2 regions of the Apibacter sp. ESL0432 genome follow, and region 1 is predicted to be linked to the other one. Evidence: riboswitches for the same ligand, from Rfam matches in the RefSeq annotation. Region 1 holds a riboswitch; the other holds the start of a gene.
What was found. Region 1 has a riboswitch for cobalamin ahead of metE (5-methyltetrahydropteroyltriglutamate--homocysteine S-methyltransferase). Riboswitches for the same ligand answer to the same signal wherever they lie in the genome.

Region 1 (11,717 bases):
GTGCATAGGAAGACCATTTCACAGTCATAGGATTAGGCCTGAATATATCGCCATAAATGATGGGTGGTTTCACACAACGGCTTCCATAACTTTGTACCCATCCGTTTTTGGAAAATGCAACTCCTTCTAATTGTTCTCCAAAATATTCCACCATGTCGTTTCGTTCAAACTCCCCGTGAACCAATACATCTACACCTATTTTTTCTTGGAATCGTATTGTTTTTTCAATTTCCTTTTTAATCAGCTCTTCATATTCTAAAGGAGTTATCAATCCTTTTTTTAGTTTAGATCTCCAACTTCTGACTTCGGATGTTTGAGGAAATGAGCCGATCGTAGTTGTTGCAAATAAAGGCAACTGCAAGGCTTCAGATTGTTTTTTCTTTCGTTCTGAAAATACGGAATTTCTTTTATCTTCTACTTTTTCAATGTTCCTTATTTTTTCTTTTACTTTTTCGTTATGTATTAAAGCTGATATTTTTCTGCTGGTTGCAGCCGCTATATTTTCCTGTAATTTTTTTTGTAAATCCAGGGAATCTTCTTTAGACGCAAGCTTTTTTAAGGTTACTACTTCATCGATTTTCTGTTTTGCAAAAGCCAACCAATTTTTAATTTCCGATGAAAGGGCTTTTGTATCTGTTTCCAATTCCAAGTCAACCGGACTATGAAGAAGTGAACAAGAAGGAGCTATTAAAATTCGGTCTTTGCCAATTTTGGAAACAGCTTTTTGAATAAGTTTCAAAGATTTTTCGAAATCATTTTTCCATATATTTCTTCCATCAACGATTCCTAAGGACAGGATAAGTTTTTCCGGAATATTTTCTAAAACTTCATCTAATTGTTCCGGACAACGTGCCAAATCAATATGTAATGCTTGTACGGGTAGATTAAAAGCAAGTGCTAAATTGTCTTTCAATCCGTCAAAATAGGTAGTTAGTATTTTATTTATATAAGGAAATTGTTTATGAATTTCTTTATAGGCATATTGGAAGGATTCTTTCGCTTTTTCATCTAAATCCAAAGCTAAGAAAGGCTCATCAAACTGCACCCATTCAACACCTTCTGCCTTTAATTTATTTAGGATTTCTATATAGACAGGAAGAATATTTTTTAGTAAATCCAGCTTATTGAAATTTTCCTCTTTTTCTTTTCCCAACAACAAATAAGATACAGGACCTATTATAACCGGCTTTGTATGGATTCCCGCATTTTTAGCTTCTAAATATTCATCAATAATTTTTGTTGAAAACAAGGAAAATTTCTGATTACTTTCAAATTCAGGGACAATATAATGATAATTGGTATCAAACCATTTGGTCATTTCCATGGCTTTTATATCAATGCCTTCTTTTTGATGTCCTCTGGCCATGGCAAAATATAAGTCTAATTCTGTATTTGATTTATCCAGTATTACCTTATTATATCTTTTAGGGATAGCCCCGACCATTAGTGACATATCAAGTACCTGATCGTAATAAGAAAAATCATTAGATGGGATCCAATCAATCCCTAATTTTTGTTGAATTACCCAGTTTCGGTGCCGGATATCTTTACTTGTTATCATCAGTTCTTCGACTGACGCTTTACCTGCCCAATATTTTTCACAGGCTTTTTTAAGTTCTCTGTCACTACCAATACGCGGATAGCCTAGATTGTGTGTTTGCATTTTTATAACTTTTTAAACGATTATATTATAAAAAGCTCTTATTGCTAAACTTCACAATGCTCTCTTTCTTTGTTAAATAAAATCAAATTTCAAAACAATTTTTGACATACAAGTAAACTAATTATTCTAATGATCTTAAAGTTTCTCGTAGCCCAATTATATTTTTTGTGATCTTGCTTTTACTCGCGAAAGCATTGTCAATTAAGAACAGGCAGGTCTCCTGGCTTATAACATTTTATCTACCTTCTCACCGTTTAAATCGGCAATGGTTTTTATTGATAAAATTTTTTTTAGGTTACTTACAGTTGCGCGTCAGCTCATGATTCACACATGATTCCCTATTAAGTCGTTATTACACAGCACCTTATTCTTGTTGATAAAGAAATTAAGTAAAGAACTTATATATACAAAGATAAAAAACCTTTGCTTTTATTTCTTTATTAAAATAAATAAAAATTAAAACTTGGTTTTTGTTTTTATTTTACTACTATTTTATGTTTTTATTAGTATAATTCTTTAAGTTGATCTTTAGAAAATCCTTTAAATTCAGATAAGTTTCCATTTTTAATTTTTAATACCCATTCAGGATCTGCAAGTAACGCTCTTCCTACTGCTATTAAATCAAATTCGCCTGCATCTAATCTTCTATTTAATTCGTTAAGAAAATTATCAGAAGCCTCAAAACTTTGTCCTTTGAATGCCCCTAAGAAATCCCCGGTGAGCCCCACAGATCCTACACTTATGGAAGGTTTGCCCGTTATTTTTTTTGCCCATCCTGCAAAATTTAAATCAGAATTTTCAAATTCGGGTTCCCAAAATCTTCGTTGTGAGCAATGAAAAATATCAACTCCGGCATCTGATAACGGTAGTAACCATTCTTCCATTTCTTCCGGTGTCTTTGCCAATTTAGCGGAATAATCTTGTTGTTTCCATTGTGATAAGCGTAATATTATAGTAAAATCTTCTCCTACCGCATTTCGAACCGCTTTTACAACTTCAATGGCAAAACGACTCCTTTCGGCCAGGGTAGCTCCTCCCCATATATCATTTCTTTTATTGAGCTTATCCCAAAAGAATTGATCGATCAAATATCCGTGCGCTCCATGCAATTCCAGGGCATCAAAACCAATTTTTTTGGTTTGGTAAGCTGCTTCTGCAAAAGCCTCAATTGTATTTTCAATATCACTTTCGCTCATTTCTTTTCCGCCTTTTGTTTCCGGATTTAATAGCCCGGATGGTCCCTCAAAAGGCTCTGATGGTTTCCAGTTTTTATGGGCCGGTATTATTCCCATATGCCAAAGTTGCGGAGCTATTTTACCATCTTTAGCATGAACTTCTTCAACCACCTTTTTCCAACCTTCTAAGGCTTGTTCTCCATAAAATACAGGAATATTGGGATCATTGGAAGATGCCGCCCTGCGAACAACGGTTCCTTCTGTTATAATTAAGCCCAATTCGGCCTGTGCTCTTCTTTGATAATAATCAGCTATTTGTTTACCGGGTATTCCATCATAAGCAAATGATCGGGTCATAGGCGCCATGACTATTCTGTTTTTTAATGACAGTTTTTTTGATGTAAACGGTTGAAATAATTTATGTACCATTTTAATTTATATCGTAGTTATTATTTAATTTCATATTCTAAACGAATGGTAATGCTTGCTGTTTTTTTCTTGGATGATACATTAAATGCTCCTCCCCAAGAGTAATCATCTTCAGATGAATTTTGAGCAGTTATTTGAAATACCCCTTGATTGGCATTTTTTAATTTGCCTAATTTACAACCGGCGTTAATTGCTATTTCTTCTGCTCTTTTTTTTGCATCTTTGGTTGCATCTGAAATCATCTGTATTTTTAAATCAGATAATTTAGTATAGTAATATAAAGGCGATCGGGAATAGAGTTCTACTCCGTTATTAATCAATTCTGTAATTTGACGGGAAAGATCTTCAACTTTTTTCACATTTTTAGATTCTATGGTTATGGTTTGATTTAATTCATACCCCGTAAATATATTTTGATTTATTCCTTCATTGTATCTACTATCATATTGTTTACTTATTTCTACTGAGGAAAAAACTATTTCTTTATCGGAAAATCCTTTGGAAATCAGATATTCTCTTACTTTTTTTCTATCTGCATCTAATTCGGCATAAGCTTGTTTTAAATCGAGATTTTTCTTAGAAAAATCGGCTTTCCATACTATTAAATCAGATTCAAAATCTTTTGTGCCTAATCCTTTTACTGTTATTGTATTGGATTGATTTCTTTTTTGGTAAGAATTACCTAAAAAATAAGCAGCAAGAACGATTGAAATGGACGCTAGTAATGTTGATACTATTAGATAATTTTTCATACTCTCTTTTTTCCAAATATACAAAAAAAGCACCTCAAATAAAGGTGCTTTCATTTTTTATAAATAAAATTTATATTTTTTTACTATAATGTGTTGATATTATTTAAATCTTCAAAAGCTTTTTCCAATCTTTTTGAGAAACCTTCTTCACATTTTCTCATCCAAACTCTTGGATCATAAAATTTCTTATTTGGTGCTTCATCTCCGGTTGGATTTCCTACTTGAGTTCTTAAATAATCAATATTTTTTTCTACATAATCTCTTGCCCCTTCGGTATAAGCGAATTGTAAATCTGTATCAATATTCATTTTTACTACTCCGTAGCTAATAGCTTCTCTTATATCTAACAAGGAAGAACCTGATCCTCCATGAAATACAAAATTAATCGGTTTTGAAGGTCCGCCTACTTGTTTTTGAACGTATTCTTGTGAGTTGTGAAGTATTTTAGGCTCTAATTTAACATTTCCCGGTTTATACACTCCATGTACATTACCAAATGCTGCTGCAATAGTAAAATTAGGACTTATTGCGCTTAATGCTTTATACGTTTTATAAACATCCTCAGGTTGTGTATATAATTTTGAGCTTTCTATATCTGAATTGTCAACTCCGTCTTCTTCTCCACCTGTTATCCCTATTTCAACTTCTAGAGTCATTCCTAATTTTGCCATTCTTTCAAAATATTTGGAAGAGATTGCTAAATTTTCATCTAAGGGCTCTTCTGAAAGATCTAGCATGTGTGAAGAGTATAGTGTTTTTCCTTCTTTTTTATGGAATTCTTCACATGCATCTAATAACCCGTCAACCCAAGGTAATAGTTTTTTTGCACAATGATCTGTATGTAAAATTACAGTTGCCCCATAGGCTTCTGCCAACGTATGGACATGTTTTGCTCCAGCTATAGCCCCTAAAACATCTGCTCTAAGGGAAGAGTTTTTATATCCTTTACCTGCATTAAATTGAGATCCTCCGTTTGAAAATTGTATAATTAAGGGAGCATTTACTCTAACAGCTGTTTCAAGAGCTGCATTTACATTGCTAGATCCTATAACGTTACATGCCGGTAAAGCAAACTGATTTTCTTTAGCATAATCGAATATTTCTTTTACTAGCGAACCGGTTGCTACTCCTGCTGGAAATTTTCTGCTCATGATATTATAATTTTTTTTGTTATACTTTTTTAAATTGTAAATGTAAAAACTATTTATATCTCAAAGAGTTATTTTATGTTGAAATTTCTCATGTTTTATTTTTTTTAACAAAAAGTTATAATTTTATTGAAATTATCGGGTTAATTTCTCATTATACATCTAACGTTTTATAAAAACTTTAGTACTTTTTTAGAATTTACCATATTTCTTTTAAAATATAAATTTTAATTACTATTTCAAGAGTTAATAACATTTTTTACTTTACATTGAATTCAAATAATTAGTATTCTCAATTATCATACTAATCTTTCATTTGGAGAAATTAGAAAAAAATACAAATGCCTCATATTTGAAAAATACAAGGCATTCCTTTTTTTGATAGATTTTTTTATTTTAATATAGCTGTTACTTTTTCATAATTAGGCTCATGAGTAGTTTCAGCTACTTGTTCTTCATAAATAATTTCTCCTGACTCATTAAGAACAAGTACTGATCTGCTAAGTAATCCTTTTAACGGGCCATCTGCAAATTCTAAATTATATACCTTACCAAAATCTGAACGAAAGGCAGAAAGCGGAATAACATTATCTAAACCTTCTGCGGCACAAAAACGTTTTTGAGCAAAAGGAAGGTCTTTTGAAATACATAAAACCACAGTGTTTTTCATTTCAGATACTTTTTCATTAAATTCTCTGACAGACATAGCGCATGTGTCTGTATCCACACTTGGAAATATGTTTAAAACAACTCTTTTTCCTGTATAATCCGATAATTTTTTTTCTGATAAATCCGTATCCACTAATATAAAATCTGGAGCCTTACTTCCTATTGATGGTAGGTTTCCCAATGTATGAACTTCATTTCCTTTTAATGTTATTGTTGCCATTGTATTATTTTTATTTACGGTTAATTATTACTATTTATTACTATGATAGATTTACAAAGACCAATGTATGAAATAATATTAATTTTGAAGATTTGTAAAATATTATATTATATAATTCTTTTATTAATAATTTCTATTTAAATGTTACTATTTATTTTGAAAAGTATTTTCTATTATTTTCATATAAAATTATTTTTGATATCTATATTTTTAAAATACTTAATTAAATTTGGGTATTAAAACTTATGTGATATGCAACCCATTTTCAAATTCTGCCCAAATTGTAAAAGTGATCATTTAGAATATCCGCATGGATCTAAAATTGTATGTTTAGATTGTAATTTTGAATACTATCACAATACAGCCGGAGCAACCGCTGTGGTTATTCAGAAAAATGATGAAATATTATTTACTATTAGAAACAAAGAACCTAAAAAAGGCTTTTTAGATCTGGCAGGAGGATTTATTGAAGCCGAAGAAACTGCTGAACATGGAAGTTTTAGGGAATTACAAGAAGAATTAAATATATCGATTGATTTGTCTAAATTAGAATATATATGTTCCCATCCTAATACTTATTTGTACAAAAACATCTTATACAATACCATTGATTTATTCTTTCTTTATAAAGATGAGAATTTATCTATCGGAGATTATGATCCGATTGAATTAAAAGGATATGTGTGGAAAAAATTATCCGATATAGATCTTAATGAAATTGCTTTCGACAGTCACAAGAAAACGCTAACTCTTTTGAAAAATAATTTAAAGGGATCTTAAGTATACTTGTTTTCTTGTAAATTATGAAAGCGTATCGGTATGATTATTAATTTTATATTAAATTTTAAACCATTATAATTAAAAAACAAGTCTAAAAAAGAAATGATTCTAATTAAATTAGAATCATTTCTTTATTTTTACTTTCAAATTTAATAAAAAACAATAATTATTTATAGAAAGTAAAAATCTCAAATTCTCATTTTTTTTGATATGTTTGAAGCCTAAACTTCCTGTCCTGCTAATATAATAAATTATATTTTATATATAAAATTTAAAGCAAATAATTTAATAATAATCAATAAATTTTATTCTTTACTTGTAAAATTACTAATAGAAGAACACAAAACGTATTATCTTTTTTTCTTACTTTTCAGTACTTAAAATGTTTTAAAAAAATTTAGTTACATCGCATTTTATTTGCTTACACTAGTTAATTATTGAAAATTATTTTTTTCATTTATTCCATGGAATCTACCAATTTTTATGAAAGGGTATATGAAATTGTACGAAAAATACCTTACGGTAAAGTAACCACTTACGGACATATTGCGGCTTATTTGGGAGTTAAAAGTTCCTCCCGAATGGTAGGTTATGCCATGAATTCTTCCCATTCAATATCAGACATTCCGGCTCACAGAGTTGTAAACCGAAACGGAATGTTAACGGGAAAATTCCATTTTCCCACCCCTACACTTATGGAAGAACTTTTAGAAAATGAAGGAATCCCAATTAAAAACGATAAGATCATTAATTTTAAAGATTATTTATGGATACCTGAAAATGATTGATATTATTATTTTACAATGCAAAAATTTTATTTAAATTTGCAAATATTAGAAAAGCCTAACAATTGAGTAAGAAATCTCTTCAAGAAGTTCATGAAAGTATAAATACCGAAAATCCAAAAAGATGGAAAAGGATACTTTCTTTTTTCGGACCGGCTTACCTAGTGGCCGTTGGATATCTTGATCCCGGAAACTGGGCAACTGACATTGCCGGAGGTAGCAAATTTGGATATGCTTTAATCTGGGTTCTATTAATGAGCAATATTATGGCATTATTGCTTCAAGCATTAAGTGCTCGTTTAGGTATTGTTCGCGGATTAGATTTGGCTCAAACTAACAGGGAGTACTATCCGAAATGGATGAACTATATTCTATATGGTTTTGCTGAAATAGCGATAGCTGCAACAGATTTAGCCGAAGTTTTAGGAATGGCCATTGGTTTACAGCTTCTTTTCGGACTTGATCTTATTTGGGGTGTTTGGTTGGCTGCGTTGGACACATTGCTGTTACTTGTTTTACAACGATTTGGTATACGAAAAATGGAAGCGTTTATCATCGCTTTGGTGGCTATTATAGGAGGTTGTTTTCTTATTGAAATGTTTTTAGCTAAGCCTGATCTTATTGAAGTTTCTAAAGGATTTAAACCTACTCTTCCCAATACTGAGGCTTTATATATTGCAATTGGAATTATTGGGGCAACTGTTATGCCGCATAATTTGTATCTTCATTCCGCTTTGGTTCAAACCAGAAAAATTAAGCGAGATTATGAATCCATAAAACGAGCCATTAAATATAATTTTTTTGACAGTCTCATCGCATTAAACATGGCTTTTTTTGTAAATGCTGCCATTTTAGTGCTTGCTGCTTCAACTTTTTATAGTGCCGGATTACATGATATAGAAGGATTGCATGATGCATATAAAATGCTATCCAATTTATTAGGTCCTCTTTCTCCTGTTCTTTTTGCTATTGCTTTAATTGCTGCCGGTCAAAGCTCTACCGTAACCGGAACGCTTGCCGGTCAAATTGTTATGGAAGGGTACTTGCACTTTAGAATGAATCCTGCTTTACGAAGGTTATTAACACGTATTATAGCTATTATACCGGCTGTGATTGTAATAAGCCTGTTGGGGGAAAGTTCAGTTGATGAAATGCTTATTTTTAGTCAAGTGCTTTTAAGTATGCAGTTAGGTTTTGCCGTAATCCCTTTAATCCATTTTGTTAGTGATAAAGAAAAAATGGGAAAATTTGCCATTAAATTACCTTTAAAAATTATATCTTGGATCGTATGTACAATCATTATCCTGTTAAATATAAAGTTAATTTACGACGAAGAAATTAATGTTTATTACAATGAGGATATAATTTTAAGTGTAAAAATTATTTTGGGAATTATATCTTTAGGCTTATTATTATTCTTGATTTGTATTGTTTTATATCCTTGGATAAAAAAGTCCCAAAAAATAAATTTTGGTATTCACCAATTACCTTCTCAAAAGAGTATAGATAAATTACATCCATTTAAAGTTATTGGCATAGCATTGGATTTTACTAAAGGCGATCAGCGGGTTCTGAATTACTTACCAATTTTCGCTGATATTAGTTCTCGAATTGTATTGTTTCATGTTACTGAAAGTGCTTCTGCAAACTATAACGGTAAATTAGCGAATGATTACGAAGTGAAATTCGATCAAAATAAATTGGATGATTATAAAAATTTTCTACTAAAAGAAGGATATATGAATGTCGAGACTAAATTAGGATTTGGTAATCCTACTATTTCACTTCCTAAATTAATTAATGATACTAAAGTTGATGTCTTACTAATGGCAAAACATGAATATAAGGGAATCCCTGATTTTACGTTTGGTATAATGGCTAATCGATTAAGCAATAAAACGAACGTTCCTATTTTAGTAGTATAAATTAGAATTTAGAATATTTTACTTCTATATTTAGCTTTATAATGATCATTTCACTAATCATACATGGTTTTACAATTATTTAAAAGTGTGTATATTTTATTTAAATCAATTGTAAATGTGAACTCTAACTTTTTTATGAAACTTATTTTATAAAATTTTTACACGAGTTAATCTTTAATAAATTTACCATTCATGAGAATATTTTTTAATTTAATACTTATTTTTTTGGTGTTTTTCAGTATTGGTACAGAAACCTATAATTACGTCTATGGAGACATTCACCCATCGATCTTAAATGAAAAATCCAAATTCAATCGATTGATTTATTATTACAGCTATTTTACTGTTCAATCTAATATTGCGGTAGGTATTAGCTCTTTACTCTTACTTTTTAAACCTGATTATTCTAAAAAATGGTTTCGCATTTTACGAATAGACGGTATTATTTGTATAGTTATTACATGCATCGTTTATAATTTAATGCTCAGGCATGATCATAATGTAAAAGGAATTATGCGATTTACCAATGAAGCTTTGCATATATTCATACCTTTTTTGGCTGTATTGTATTGGTTATTATACGGTCCCAGAAAATTATTGGATAAAAAAACTACTTTTTTTGCGATTATTCCTCCTTTAATTTATGTCATATATATTTTTACAAGAGGTCATTTCACCAATATGTATCCTTATCCATTTTTGGATGCCGGTGAAATAGGCTTATTTCAAGCTTTATTGAATACGGGAGCTGTTGTATTGTTGTTTTTATTTCTAGAATTTATCCTTATATATATGGATAATCAATTGATAAAAAAGGATCAATCTTAAATTAAAGTTTTAATTTTTAGAATTGTGGAAGATACTTATTTAAAATAAAAAAGACTGCATAATGCAGTCTTTTTGTATATATTATTTTGAAATTATAATCGTATAAATCCGGTTATTTTAACTTCAGGATCAATTGATTTTACATAATCTTCTACTGAAGTTTTTTCACCCATAATATAATCTTGTTTTAACAAAGTATTATCCTTAAAGAACTTGTTAAGTTTTCCTTTGGCTATATTTTCAAGCATAGCTTCCGGTTTTCCTTCTTGACGTAATTGATCTTTAGCAATTTCAAGTTCTTTTTCAATTACACTTGAATCCACCTGAGTTTCATCTAATGCAATAGGATTCATAGCTGCAACTTGCATAGAAATATTTTTAGCTACTTCTGCTGCCTGATCAAAAGACTTTGATAAACCAACTGCTGAAGCTATTTTATTTCCCGCATGTATATAGGAACCTACAAATGGAGCTTCCAAAGTTTTAAATCCGGATATTTCAATTTTTTCACCGATTACACCTGTTTGTTCTATAAGCTTTTCACTTACAGGAATACCATTGAAATCGGCAGCTAATAATTCTTCTTTTGTATTGAAATTTAAAGCAAGATTTGCAAAATCCTTAGCTAATTTAACAAAATCTTCGTTTTTTGCAACAAAGTCAGTTTCACAACTTAATTTTATTACAACAGCTTTTGTATTGGATTCGTTAACTGCAGCTATTACAGCTCCTTCAAGATTTTCTCTATCTGCTCTGTTTGCAGCAACTTTTTGTCCTTTTTTTCTTAATAAGTCAACCGCTTTGTCGAAATCTCCTTCAGCTTCAACTAAAGCTTTTTTTGAGTCCATCATTCCTGCTCCTGTAGCATTTCTTAGTTTTGCTACATCAGCTGCTTTTGGTGAATATGACATCTTTATTTTTATTTAAATTTAACTTTATTCTGCGTTATTTTCTTCTTGATTTTCAGAAACTTCAGAGTCATTAGTGTCTTGTACTAAAACATCTTCTTCTTCTGCAGCACCTTCTTCTTTAGCTTTCGCTTTTTCTGCTTTTCTTACACTTAACCCTTCTTTAATAGAGTTAGTAACAGTTTCTAAAATCAAATCAATTGATTTGGATGCATCATCATTTCCGGGAATTGGGAAATCAACCAATTGAGGATCTGAATTCGTATCAACGATTGCAAAAACAGGAATACCTAATTTTTTTGCTTCCGTTACAGCGATATGTTCTCTTAGTATATCTACTACGAAAAGAGCAGATGGTAAACGAGTCATATCAGCAATAGATCCTAAGTTTTTTTCAAGTTTAGCTCTTTGACGATCTACTTGTAATTTTTCTTT
Region 2 (11,717 bases), 900 kb from region 1:
TTGACCGGTCATACATCAGATTATCCTGATTTATTGAATCAATAAAATCAGGTATTTTCAAGTATAAAACAAAAATTTACATCGATGAAGATAAATTAAGAATTAAATACTTGACAATGGGACACAATAAGTATATTTGTAAACACTATACTAAACTTTGTATATGTATAAAATAATTAAAATTCTTGTAGTAAGCAGCCTAATAATTTCATGTGCACGTGTTGGGAGTCCAAGCGGAGGTCCTAAAGATATTACACCTCCTAAATTTTTAGGCTCTAAACCGGATACATTAGCTACAAATGTTAATCCTAATACTAAAGAAATTGTATTAAATTTTGATGAATATGTGATTTTGAAAGATATAGCACAGCAGGTCATCATTTCACCACCTCCCGCAATTACCCCAACCATTTCTCCGGTTGGTACAGCAAGGAAATACGTAACCGTTCGTTTTTATGAACCGTTACTTCCGAATACTACCTATACTATCAATTTTGGATCGAGTATTCAAGATAATAACGAAGGAAATAAATTAAACAATTTTTCCTATACATTTTCTACGGGAAATACAATTGATAGTCTACAAGTTAATGGTACGGTTAGGCAAAGTTTAAAAAAAGAATTGGCAAACCCGACGATCGTATCCTTGTATAAGATTGAAAAAGATAAATCAGGTAAAGATTCCGTAAATTTAAAAAATAAACCCTATTACATTTCAAGAGTAGATTCTGCAGGAAATTTCAAATTAAAACATTTACATGAAGGAAAATATAGATTATTGGCATTTAATGATCTAAATTCAAATTTAATTCCTGACACGGATAAAGAAATGGTAGGATTTGCAGCAAAAGATATAAATCCCTTGTATCCGGAAACTTATTCATTAGTATTGTCTCCTGTAAAGCAATCGTACAAATTTTTAAAAGCAGAACAAGAGGGTCAAGGCATAATAAAAGTAAAATTTAAAGGACACCCCGATAAATTAAGTATAACTCCTGTTGATCGTGATTTTCCTTCTTATAAAATAGAACATCAGCCCTTTGCTGACAGTTTATATGTATATTTTAACAATGCAGAATTCAAAAAAACAGAGAAGAAATTTAGAATAAAATTACTTTTAAAATACCTTCAAAAAGTTGATACGCTTAATTTATTATATGATAATACCTTAAAATCTGAGTTGTCAATTACACCCATTGAAAAAGAAGTTTCACCCACTGCCTGTTTTATGTTAAAAGCATCCAATTACATTAATCGGATTGACAAAAACAGAATTGAAGTAAGTAAAAATAATGAACCCATAAATTTTAATGCGGAAATAGATTCTTTAAATGCTAAAAATATTGCTATTATATTTCCTGTAGCTTATGATACGGAATACAAGGTAACCATCAAAGATCAATCATTTAAAGATTTTTTAAATCAAACTAATAAAGATACGTTGTCATATGTTATTAAAACCAAAAAGCAGAATGAATTTGGAAATTTAAGTATCAGATTACAAAATAAGCCTGATTCAAAATTTTTCTTTCAACTGGTAAATGAAAAATACGAAGTATTGGAAAATATTTATGGATCACAAGATACTTTTGTATTTCAAAACATGAAACCGGGAAAATATTTGATTCGTATATTGGTAGATCAGAATAATAGCGGAATTTGGGATCCGGCAGATCTGGAAAATTTCAAACCGGCAGAACCAACCTATTTATATCCCAATGTTATCGATGTCAGGCCCTTATGGGATATTAATGAAGTTTGGATTTTATAAATTCAGTATCCATATTTAAACTATAAACGATAATTCATTACTGATGAAAAAAATATTGCTTTATGGAATTATCATTTTTTTATCTTTCCAATTAATTCAAATAGATAAAGAAAATCCATCGGTTAACAAAAAAATAGACTATAACCGGGTAACACATGCAACTCCGGAAATACAAAAAATTTTAAAAAAAGCCTGCTACGATTGTCATTCTAATGAAGTAAATTATCCATGGTATTCTTCCATTGCTCCTATATCTTGGTTTATTAAAGAACATGTAAATCAAGGAAAAGAATATGTTAATTTTTCAGAATATGGAAAATATAATCGTTATCAGAAAGAACATATTAATTCATCCCTATACCGAGTAATTGAAAATAAAACCATGCCCCTCAACAGTTATCTTTGGATGCACAAAGAGGCAAATTTATCGGAAAAAGATTATATCCTTTTACTCAATTGGTTTCAGACACAATGTAGCATAAAAAATTAAAAATGCATACATTTTGTAGATACCTGTTAGATGGAAAATGTAAAAGGAAAATTAAATCAATCAACAGAACAGGATAGTAATGAGTTTATATCATAATTTTATGAAACCTATTAAAAAAGGAGATACTATTTTAATTGTAGCACCGGCAGGAGCAGTTAAAAAAGAGGACATTCAACCGGCGATAGATATAATTACAAAACAAGGCTGGAAGTATGAAATAGGTAAAAATACATTCAATCATTATTATTTCGGATATAATTATTCGGGAACAGTAAAAGAAAGGTTGGAAGATTTGCAATGGGCATTAGATCATCCCCGTGCTAAGGCTATATGGTTTGCCCGAGGCGGCTATGGAGGTGTACAACTAGTGGATTTTTTAAAATTGAATAAATTTAAAGAAAATCCTAAATGGTTAATCGGATATTCGGATAATACGGTTTTTCATCAGCATTTTAATAGAAGAGGAATTCCTACTTTACATGCAACCGTTTGTAAATCATTACCGCAAGGACAGTCAAATGAAACCTATACAACCCTTGTGGATGCCTTAGAGAATAGAAAACTTGAATATGAAATAGAAAGCACTTCTTTTAATAAACCAGGAAAAGTTGAAGGAATTTTGACAGGAGGCAACCTATCGATTTTATACAGTCTGTTAGGAAGTAGATCCTTAGATCATTGGGAAGATAAAATTATATTTATGGAGGATTGGTATGAAAATTATTATCATATTGATCGAATGCTGATCGGATTGAAAAGAGCGGGAGTACTTAATAAAATTAAAGGATTACTGGTAGGAGCTTTTACCAAAATGGATTCAAAAGATGAAAATAAATTCTATGATGAACCGTTTGATCAAGAAGCCTATAAAATTATTGCTTTACGATTTCAAAAATACAATATTCCCATGGCATTTGGTTTTCCCGGGGGACATATTTTCGATACACGCGCCTTAATGATGGGAGGAAACATAATTCTAGATATACAAAAAGATAAGGTTTTTCTTAGAAATACAATTTAATCAATAGATATAGTTAATAGAAAATAAATATATCAGATCGAAATACGATCTTTTTTCAATATATATAGGCAGTATTAAAACTAACCTCAAAGCATGAAAATCCTAAATACAGTAAATATTATACTGTATTTAGATTATAAGATTATAAATTTTTATTAATTAGAAAATACTATTTTCTTTTTTGCGATATAATTGATTATAGATACTGCGAAAATAGCGGCAGCTTTACAAAATACTATGTCTCCTATAGTATAAAAGTAAAAATTAATGGGTTTGTTAACGAAAAAATGAAAAAACGCAAATGCTCCCCAGCTCATAAACATAGTAATTATAGAAAGGCTAAAAAATAATACAAATTCCTTTCTTCTGGAATGTTTACCTCGTTCAAAAACATAGCGAATGCTAAAAAAATAATTGCTCAAAATACCCGCTCCGGTAGATAAAAGATTGGATAATGGGTAAGCGTTGGACTTGTTTTCAAAAGAAAAAAAATGAGGCAGCATATTAGGCAAGCTTAGTAATTTCATACAAAAAATTTCAATTACGGCACTTAAGGCTCCTGCTAGAAAAAACAAAACTAATTGTTTTTTGTGCTTATTTATGGAAGTGATCACTTAATAGAAATTATTAAAAATTTTTACAAAAATAGATTAATTTTTTTTATTTCTGTAATTTTGGATTAAATAAATAATAATTTAAAACATAGACTGAATATGTCAAGCAAAGATTATATGAAATATACTCCGCAAGAATTTTTAAATAAAACTCCTAAAGAATTGGGATTCTTTTTTCCGGCTGAATTTTATCCTCATAAATCTACTTGGTTATCTTGGCCGCATAAAGAATTATCATGGCCGGGTAAAATAGAAAAAATCTATGCCCCGTATGCGCAATTTATAGCAGAAGTATCTAAAGGGGAAGAAGTTAATATAAATGTGGTTAGTGTTGAGATGAAAGACTTTGCCATGAGTTATATAGAAAAAACAAATGCTAATTTGGATATGATCAATTTTTATATTCATCCTACTAATGATGCTTGGTGTCGCGACCATGGTCCCGCGTTTGTAATTAATCCCCATTCATTAGAACATAAAAAAGCCATTGTAAATTGGAATTATAATGCCTGGGGTGATAAATATCCTCCTTATGATTTGGATAATGAAATACCTCTTCATATAGCCAAAGAAGAAAGATTACCTGTTTTTAATCCGGGCATAGTGATGGAAGGTGGTTCCGTTGAATTTAACGGTAAAGGAACGGTCCTAACATCTAAGTCATGTCTACTTAATAAAAACAGAAATCCTCATTTAAATCAAAGTCAAATCGAAGAATATCTGAAAAATTATTATGGAGTAAATCAAGTCCTTTGGATCGATGAGGGAATTGTTGGAGATGATACAGATGGTCATATAGATGATACCGTACGTTTTATAAATGAAAATACCGTACTTGCTGTGGTAGAAAATAATAAAAATGATGAAAACTATCACATATTACAACAAAATCTAAAACAATTAAAAGCTATGAAACTTTCCGATGGTTCTCCTTTACAAGTTATAGAATTACCTATGCCGGAACCGGTATATTACGATGGATGTCGTTTACCTGCTTCTTATGCAAATTTTTACATAGCTAATAAATCAGTGATTGTACCAATTTTTAATGGTGAAAATGATAAACGAGCGTTGGATATCATAAAAAAATGTTTTCCGAATAGGAATGTAATAGGAATAGATTCCACTGATATAATTTGGGGATTAGGAAGTTTTCATTGTTTGAGTCAACAGGAACCGGCGATTTAATAGCTATATTTAATAAGTGGAATGGATGTGTTTAACGATTTAATTATAACCCAAATTATCTGAAACAAAGAACACTTTGTAATTTACAAATGAAGAGATAAAAAATACTAGTTTCTAGCAAATTTAAGTAAATAAAAAAGTCGCAAGCAATTATATTGCGACTTTTTTATTTGTATGATATATTATTATACGTATTTTTTTTAAATGATATTGTTGATCTAATCTTATAATGCTCAACATTGAAAACTGTTTATTTCTTAATTAGCTAAAGCTAAACAAGAAAACACAGGTTCAGGATATATTCCCAAAAGGATTATTAAAATTACCAATATAACAGCAATAACATTGTAAATAATTGGAGCTTTTTTAGCTTCATTTAATTCTTTATAACCCGGTTTAAAATACATGGCAATGATAAGCTTAAGATAGTATCCAATACTGATTGCAGATCCTATAATAGCTATAATGACTAATATCGGTTGAGTATATAATGCTTGTGAAAACAACGTAAATTTAGCAATAAATCCGGAAGTTAACGGAATACCTGCCATTGATAATAGAGAGATTGTAGTTACCAAAGCTAAGATGGGTTGTTTCTTGGCCAGCCCGTTGAAAGCATTTATATCGGTAATACCATTTGAAATTCTTTCGATGTAAATAAGGCTGATAAAAGCACCTATAGTTGAAAGTGAATAAGCTAATAAATAGAACGCTAACGTATAGATAGAATTAGCATCTGTATTAAAATAAATTAGCAATAAATAACCGGCATGCGAAATACTGGAATATGCCAACATTCTTTTAGCATTTTTTTGCAATACACCTACAATATTGGCAGATAGTAATGTTAAAATTGCTGCATAGAAAATTATATATTGCCATTGGTTTAGTTGACCGATAAAAGCTGTTTCAACTAATTTATATAAAGCAACAAAACCTGATATTTTTACCACGGAAGCCATAAAAGCCGTGATTAGGGAAGGAGAGCCTTCGTATACGTCCGGAGCCCAAAAATGAAAAGGAACTATGGATATTTTAAACAGTAACCCGACTAACAATAAAATTATTCCGGTTATGTACATAGTAGGGTAGTGAGTCGCTTGTATGCTGTATAAACGAATAGTTTGTAAATCAAAAGATCCGGTTATACCGTATATTAATGCAATTCCGAAAAGTAAAAATCCGGTTGCAAATGCTCCTAATAGGAAATATTTGATGGAAGCTTCATTGGAACGTAAGTCATTCTTATTGCTTCCTGCTAATACATATAAAGGAATAGATAAAATTTCTATACCTAGAAATAAAGTAATTAAATTTTGGTAGGAGAAAAGGACTATACCGCCACAAAGTGCAAAAAGCATTAAGCTATATACCTCTGCCTGATGATGATCTATGAGACGAAATGCATATTTTCCTAAGAATACGATTAGCAAAGTGGTCAAAATAGATATTTGAGTAAATATTTTGGCTGTTTGATCAAAAGCAAACATGGAGGCATATCGTGTGAAAAAAGGACTATCTCCATAAAAAGAGACGATCAAAGCGATAAGTAATCCTAAAATTGCAAATGGTTGAGAGTATTTTCCTTGCCCGAAAACACCTGAATATAAACTCAGAATGGCTGCTGCGAAAATAATGATGATGATGCTCATTATATTTTTAGTATTTTTTGTAAAGTTTTGCTGCCAAAGTTACAATTTTTGATTAAACTGTGAAATTAAAAAATGAAAATAGTATCGTATTATAATAATGCCGATATATTTGATAAATTTATGAAATATAATAAGTTGTTTTAAATTTCAGATGCCTTGCCAATTTATAGATTTTATCTTAACACTTAGTAATAGTATTATTTATTAATCCATTTTTCATCAATTTTCCGACAATATTTTTATGCTATATAATAGGTAGGATATTAAGATATAGTACCAAAAAGTAAAAAGATTGTTGAAAAACAATCTTTTTACTTTTTTTAAAGCTATAGTAGTTTAAAAAATTTATTTACTTACTAAGGCAAAATGTCCGGGAGATACGCCGGTTGATTTCCACCATTGTAAGTCGCCATTTTTTGAGAAATAATATATTTTTCCATTGGAAACAAAATCCATAGCATCTCCAATATAAAAGCTGCCATCTTCAGGATCGGTAATTATCCCATATGGAGACATAATTTCAGACTTTGAACCCTCTTTGATTAATTGGGAACTTATCACTTTTTGCGTATCTATATTTATAATACCATAATTATTTATAGTTTTTCCTGAAGAATATTCCGATCCATAAAAATAAAGTTTTTCTTTATAAAAACTGAAGTCTGAAACCGCTAAATCCAGTTTATTAATGACATGATCAGTCGATGGATCAATAACAGCAACGAAAGGCTTTAAATTAGCATAATCGCCTCTTGAAGTAACCCATATATGATTATTCTTATCTTTTCGTATTCTATGTAAGTTCTTACCGACTTCGATATCGTTAATTTTTGTAAAACTGTTCATGTCAATTACAGAAACCGTTGTGTCATAATCCGGAGAATAATATCCTCCTGAATTAGCAACATAAAGCTTATTATTTACAATAGTCATTTCTTCCGGATTACGTCCGACAGTAACTTCATTTACAATGGTGCCGTTAGTAAGATCAACTTTGGCAACATATCCTTGTCCGTTGGGAGTAGAACCGGCATATGAAGATACATATGCATAGTCATCGTTAAATGTGATGTATCTGCAATTTGGAATAGTTATTTTTCCTATATGCTTGGCTGTTTTAGCGTCCATAATTTCAACATAATTGGAACCGTTAATTACGGCATACATTTTATCCTTATAAATTTTTAAATCATTACCGGTATCGCCCAATCCACCTTGATCAGGGTTGATTTTAGTAAAATAGTTATTAAAAAAATCGGCTGTATCATAATCAAAATAGGATAGAGAAGAGTTGTTTTGTTGATAATTACCTTCATTCAAAATATATAACCCTTTTTTGGCATCCGGTTGGGATATAATGTTTGAATCATCTTCAGACCATGAATCGTCATTACTACAAGAAACAATGAACCCTGTAATAATTACTAAAATTGGTACTAAAAATTTCCTTGCTACCATAGTTTCTAGTTTTTTCATATGTTTAATTTAATGATGATCGTATAGTTTCTACCCGGCATGGGGTAATTGGCTACTATGTCGTAATATTTATTAAAAATATTATTAATTTGTAAAGATGCTTCGCATTTGATATGAGTGAAAAATAATTCTCTTGAAAGTTGTATATCATGAGTATACCAAGCTTTTACATGATTTTCAGAAGTATTAGAAGGAGAATTGTACCGTTCTCCCGTATACATAAAGCTGTAATTTAGATTCCAATCTCTGTAAGCAGCTTCTAGAGTAAGTGTCCCACTGTGCCAAGGTATATAAGGAAGTTGATTTTTATAATTTAAAATAGGAGAAGATAAATTTTGCGCATCTTCATAAGTATAGGTTATCAGGGTTGAAACTAAAACGTTTTTTATTACTATTGAAGTCTTAGAAGATAAGTCTAACCCTTTTATGCGTGCTTTACCAAAATTTAACATGGTCCAACGAAATTGTTGTCCTTTAGGATAAGCTATAATTTTATCTTTGACCGTATTATAATAGGCATCAATAGTTAAATCAAAATGAGTAAAACTACCGGAAGTAAAGTTTTTATTTATACGAATACCCGCATCGAACTGATTAGTATATTCCGGTTTTAAGTTTGAATTTCCAAAATCCGTATAGTATAAATCATTAAATGTTGGCATTCTAAAAATTCTCTTGTAAAAACCATGAATGCTAATATCTTTAGAATGTGAAGGTTGGTAATTTAAGAAAACAGCAGGAGTAAATTCATTTCTGTCTGAAGCTGTACCCATACTGTTCGTATGTTTCGTTTTTTCTTGCACAAATGTACCTAAAACACTTGTTTGAATTTTAAGTTTATCCCAATGAAAAGCAGTAGCTAAAGCGATCATTTCTGTATTTCTCGAAGGAGAAGAGAAATTTTTTAAATCGGCATTCATTCCGTTATGTTGGTAATCTGCAGATAAAGAAATATCCCAAAAAGAAAATAAAGTAACCAGTTGTGAGGATGAAATATATAGTTCATCTTGCTTATAAGTATTATTAATGCGATTGGAATATTTATTTCCCCAAATAGGGTCATTAAAAACTTCTAAATTTTTATAATGGGTAAAATCATGAGCATATTTAGCATTTAATGCTATTTTGTATTTTGTGCTGATTATTTTTTCAAAAGATCCCTGCAAAAAGAAATTACGATCCCATTGTTGAGCAAACTGATACCTTTTATACGAATTTTTTAAAACGGCACCGGGTATTCCTCTGCTTGAATCATAATAATATCCTTTCAGATTCCATTTACCATGAGGTAGGGTACCAAATAAATTTCCTTCTGTTCTAAAAGCACTTATGTTACCATTTTGTCTTACAGCGATGGTATCCCAATTACCTTTCTTTTGTTGAAATTTATATTTTCCATCTGAATTAATATATTCCATAGTAAGAGAAGATGAAATTAATGTGGATAATTTCTGTTCCCATAGGAGGGAGGGGTTAATTAAATGAAACGATCCGGAACGATAAGTGGCACCTATATTAGTTTTTTTTTCACCCGTAAAAACAGGGCGTTTGGTAGTTAAATAGATACTTCCGGCAGAGCCGAAATCTTTAGCGGGTTGGAATATTTGACTTTTTTGTCCGTTGTATACTGATATAGATTCTAAATTATCCATGGAAAATTTTCCTAAATCAACCATTCCATTTTGAGCATTTCCAACTGCTATTCCATCATAAAATACACCCACATGTTCGCTTCCCATTCCTCGAATGTTAACTGTTTTCATTCCTCCTACACCTCCATAATCTTTAAGTTGAATTCCTGAAAATAATCGTACGGCATCAGCTACCGAAGAGCTGTTTCGATTTTCTAATTCTTTTCCTTTCAATTCTTGGAAAGGAATTATTCCCTTATCATTTCTTTTTCCCGTTGCCAGTATTTCCTGTAATTCTGTTACAGTAATGCTGTCTTTTTTTTCTTGGGAATAAGATAATGGACTCATCAGGCTTAATAAAAAAGCAAATACACTATATTTATGATTGATGTTCATCATCATGGAGTCGAATATCTTAAATTACAGATATAGTAAACTAGTTTCCGGAAAAGTAAACAGGAAAAGTGAATATGAAATGCTTTTAATGTTTCAGCCTTGTTCCACGAAAGCTTGTAAAACTATAGTTAAATTTGGCAGGTATTCTGACTTACTTCATTTTAAGAACCTTCCCAAGAAAACAACTCCTCAGTGGTATATCTCTTAAAACGTACTAGAAGATTACAGCAGCGGGCCTGTTTCGGATTTTCACCGAATTCCCTTTTAAGATTGCATATTTACCGGTAAATAGCAATCACCAAATTTAGGCAAATATAAATAAATATTTTTAGGGCATCTGTATTGATTATTTGGGTAGTACTAATAATTCTAAAAAAAGATTAATTTTTTAAACGAACAATAGTAAGTTGAATTAAAAAATCATTAGATTTGAATAATGAACGTACAACTTCCTGAAAAATTATATTATTCTATAGGCGAAGTAGCACAAGCTTTTAATGTTAATACTTCACTTATAAGGTTTTGGGAAAAAGAATTTGATAGTATTTCACCCAAAAAGAATAAAAAAGGAGACCGTTTTTTTACCCCAAAAGATATTGAAAATTTTAAAATAATTTTTCATTTAGTAAAAGAAAAAGGATATACCTTAGAAGGAGCAAAAGTTGTTTTACAATCACAAAAAAATTTATCCAAAAAAGTTGAAATCATTGCTCGTTTAGAGTTAGTGAAGGCAGAATTAATTAAGTTAAAAGAATTATTAGACGAATAAAAATTTAAATAAAGACAATATGAAATTACCTAAGTTTTTAATGGCAGACAATTCGGATTTTCCTGAAGATTTATTTGTTGTGCATACAGAGTATCCTAGATTTATACTAAATGTAGAAGAAGAGGAGGTTGAATGGTTCGACGATTTGGAAGGAGAAGAAGAAGAGGTAGCTAATGAAGTAAATTCATTGATTCAACAAGCATTCGATTTTTGCGATGCTGAAATCGAAAAATACGAAGATGATGAAGAGGAGTAATGACTTCTTAGATTAAATTATGATATTAAAAAAGTAAGCAGTAAATCACTGCTTATTTTTTTTGCTCTTTGATTCGATTGGATTAATTTAATAAATAATATATTTTTTTTAATCATCAACAGCACACCCCTGAATCCTATATTGATTTTTAAATTTTTCTGACCATTTTTTCCATTCTTCCGGTTTTATTTTTTGATTATTTTCATTTTTCAAAAATGATAAAATGTAATCTTCTGAGAAATCCTTAGGAAAATTTTGCATGGAATCAAATGCATCATTATACCATTTTTCATTAATTAAATAATTAAGTTGATTTACATCAAAATCGAATCCATAATTATGATAGGAATTGGTAGCAGAAGAATTAAACGTAGTTTTCATAACTTCATGATTTAATTGAGCGATCATGTTTTTGTGTTTATGTTTTCTAAAATACAGGGTAGCATTGTATAA

Region 2: it holds a riboswitch for cobalamin, as region 1 does, so the genes downstream of both, GYM73_RS06320 (TonB-dependent receptor) here and metE (5-methyltetrahydropteroyltriglutamate--homocysteine S-methyltransferase) in region 1, are expected to answer to the same signal.

What each region holds. Positions count from the first base shown of each region.
Region 1 is NZ_CP048266.1:77,184-88,900, reverse strand. Features, by position in the region: gene metE (5-methyltetrahydropteroyltriglutamate--homocysteine S-methyltransferase) at 1-1,663, opposite strand, end outside; cobalamin riboswitch at 1,856-2,045, opposite strand; gene GYM73_RS00410 (NADH:flavin oxidoreductase) at 2,167-3,267, opposite strand; gene GYM73_RS00405 (SIMPL domain-containing protein) at 3,288-4,019, opposite strand; gene fbaA (class II fructose-bisphosphate aldolase) at 4,103-5,170, opposite strand; gene tpx (thiol peroxidase) at 5,559-6,056, opposite strand; gene GYM73_RS00390 (NUDIX domain-containing protein) at 6,309-6,836, shown strand; gene GYM73_RS00385 (MGMT family protein) at 7,301-7,624, shown strand; gene GYM73_RS00380 (Nramp family divalent metal transporter) at 7,687-9,546, shown strand; gene GYM73_RS00375 (Pr6Pr family membrane protein) at 9,739-10,374, shown strand; gene tsf (translation elongation factor Ts) at 10,467-11,285, opposite strand; gene rpsB (30S ribosomal protein S2) at 11,310-11,717, opposite strand, start outside.
Region 2 is NZ_CP048266.1:1,486,993-1,498,709, reverse strand. Features, by position in the region: gene GYM73_RS06355 (Ig-like domain-containing protein) at 164-1,771, shown strand; gene GYM73_RS06350 (heme-binding domain-containing protein) at 1,815-2,261, shown strand; gene GYM73_RS06345 (LD-carboxypeptidase) at 2,362-3,282, shown strand; gene GYM73_RS06340 (GtrA family protein) at 3,438-3,896, opposite strand; gene GYM73_RS06335 (agmatine/peptidylarginine deiminase) at 3,996-5,084, shown strand; gene GYM73_RS06330 (NADH-quinone oxidoreductase subunit N) at 5,342-6,736, opposite strand; gene GYM73_RS06325 (YncE family protein) at 7,082-8,212, opposite strand; gene GYM73_RS06320 (TonB-dependent receptor) at 8,209-10,245, opposite strand; cobalamin riboswitch at 10,358-10,557, opposite strand; gene GYM73_RS06315 (MerR family transcriptional regulator) at 10,676-11,008, shown strand; gene GYM73_RS06310 (hypothetical protein) at 11,028-11,264, shown strand; gene GYM73_RS06305 (glycosyltransferase family 2 protein) at 11,373-11,717, opposite strand, start outside.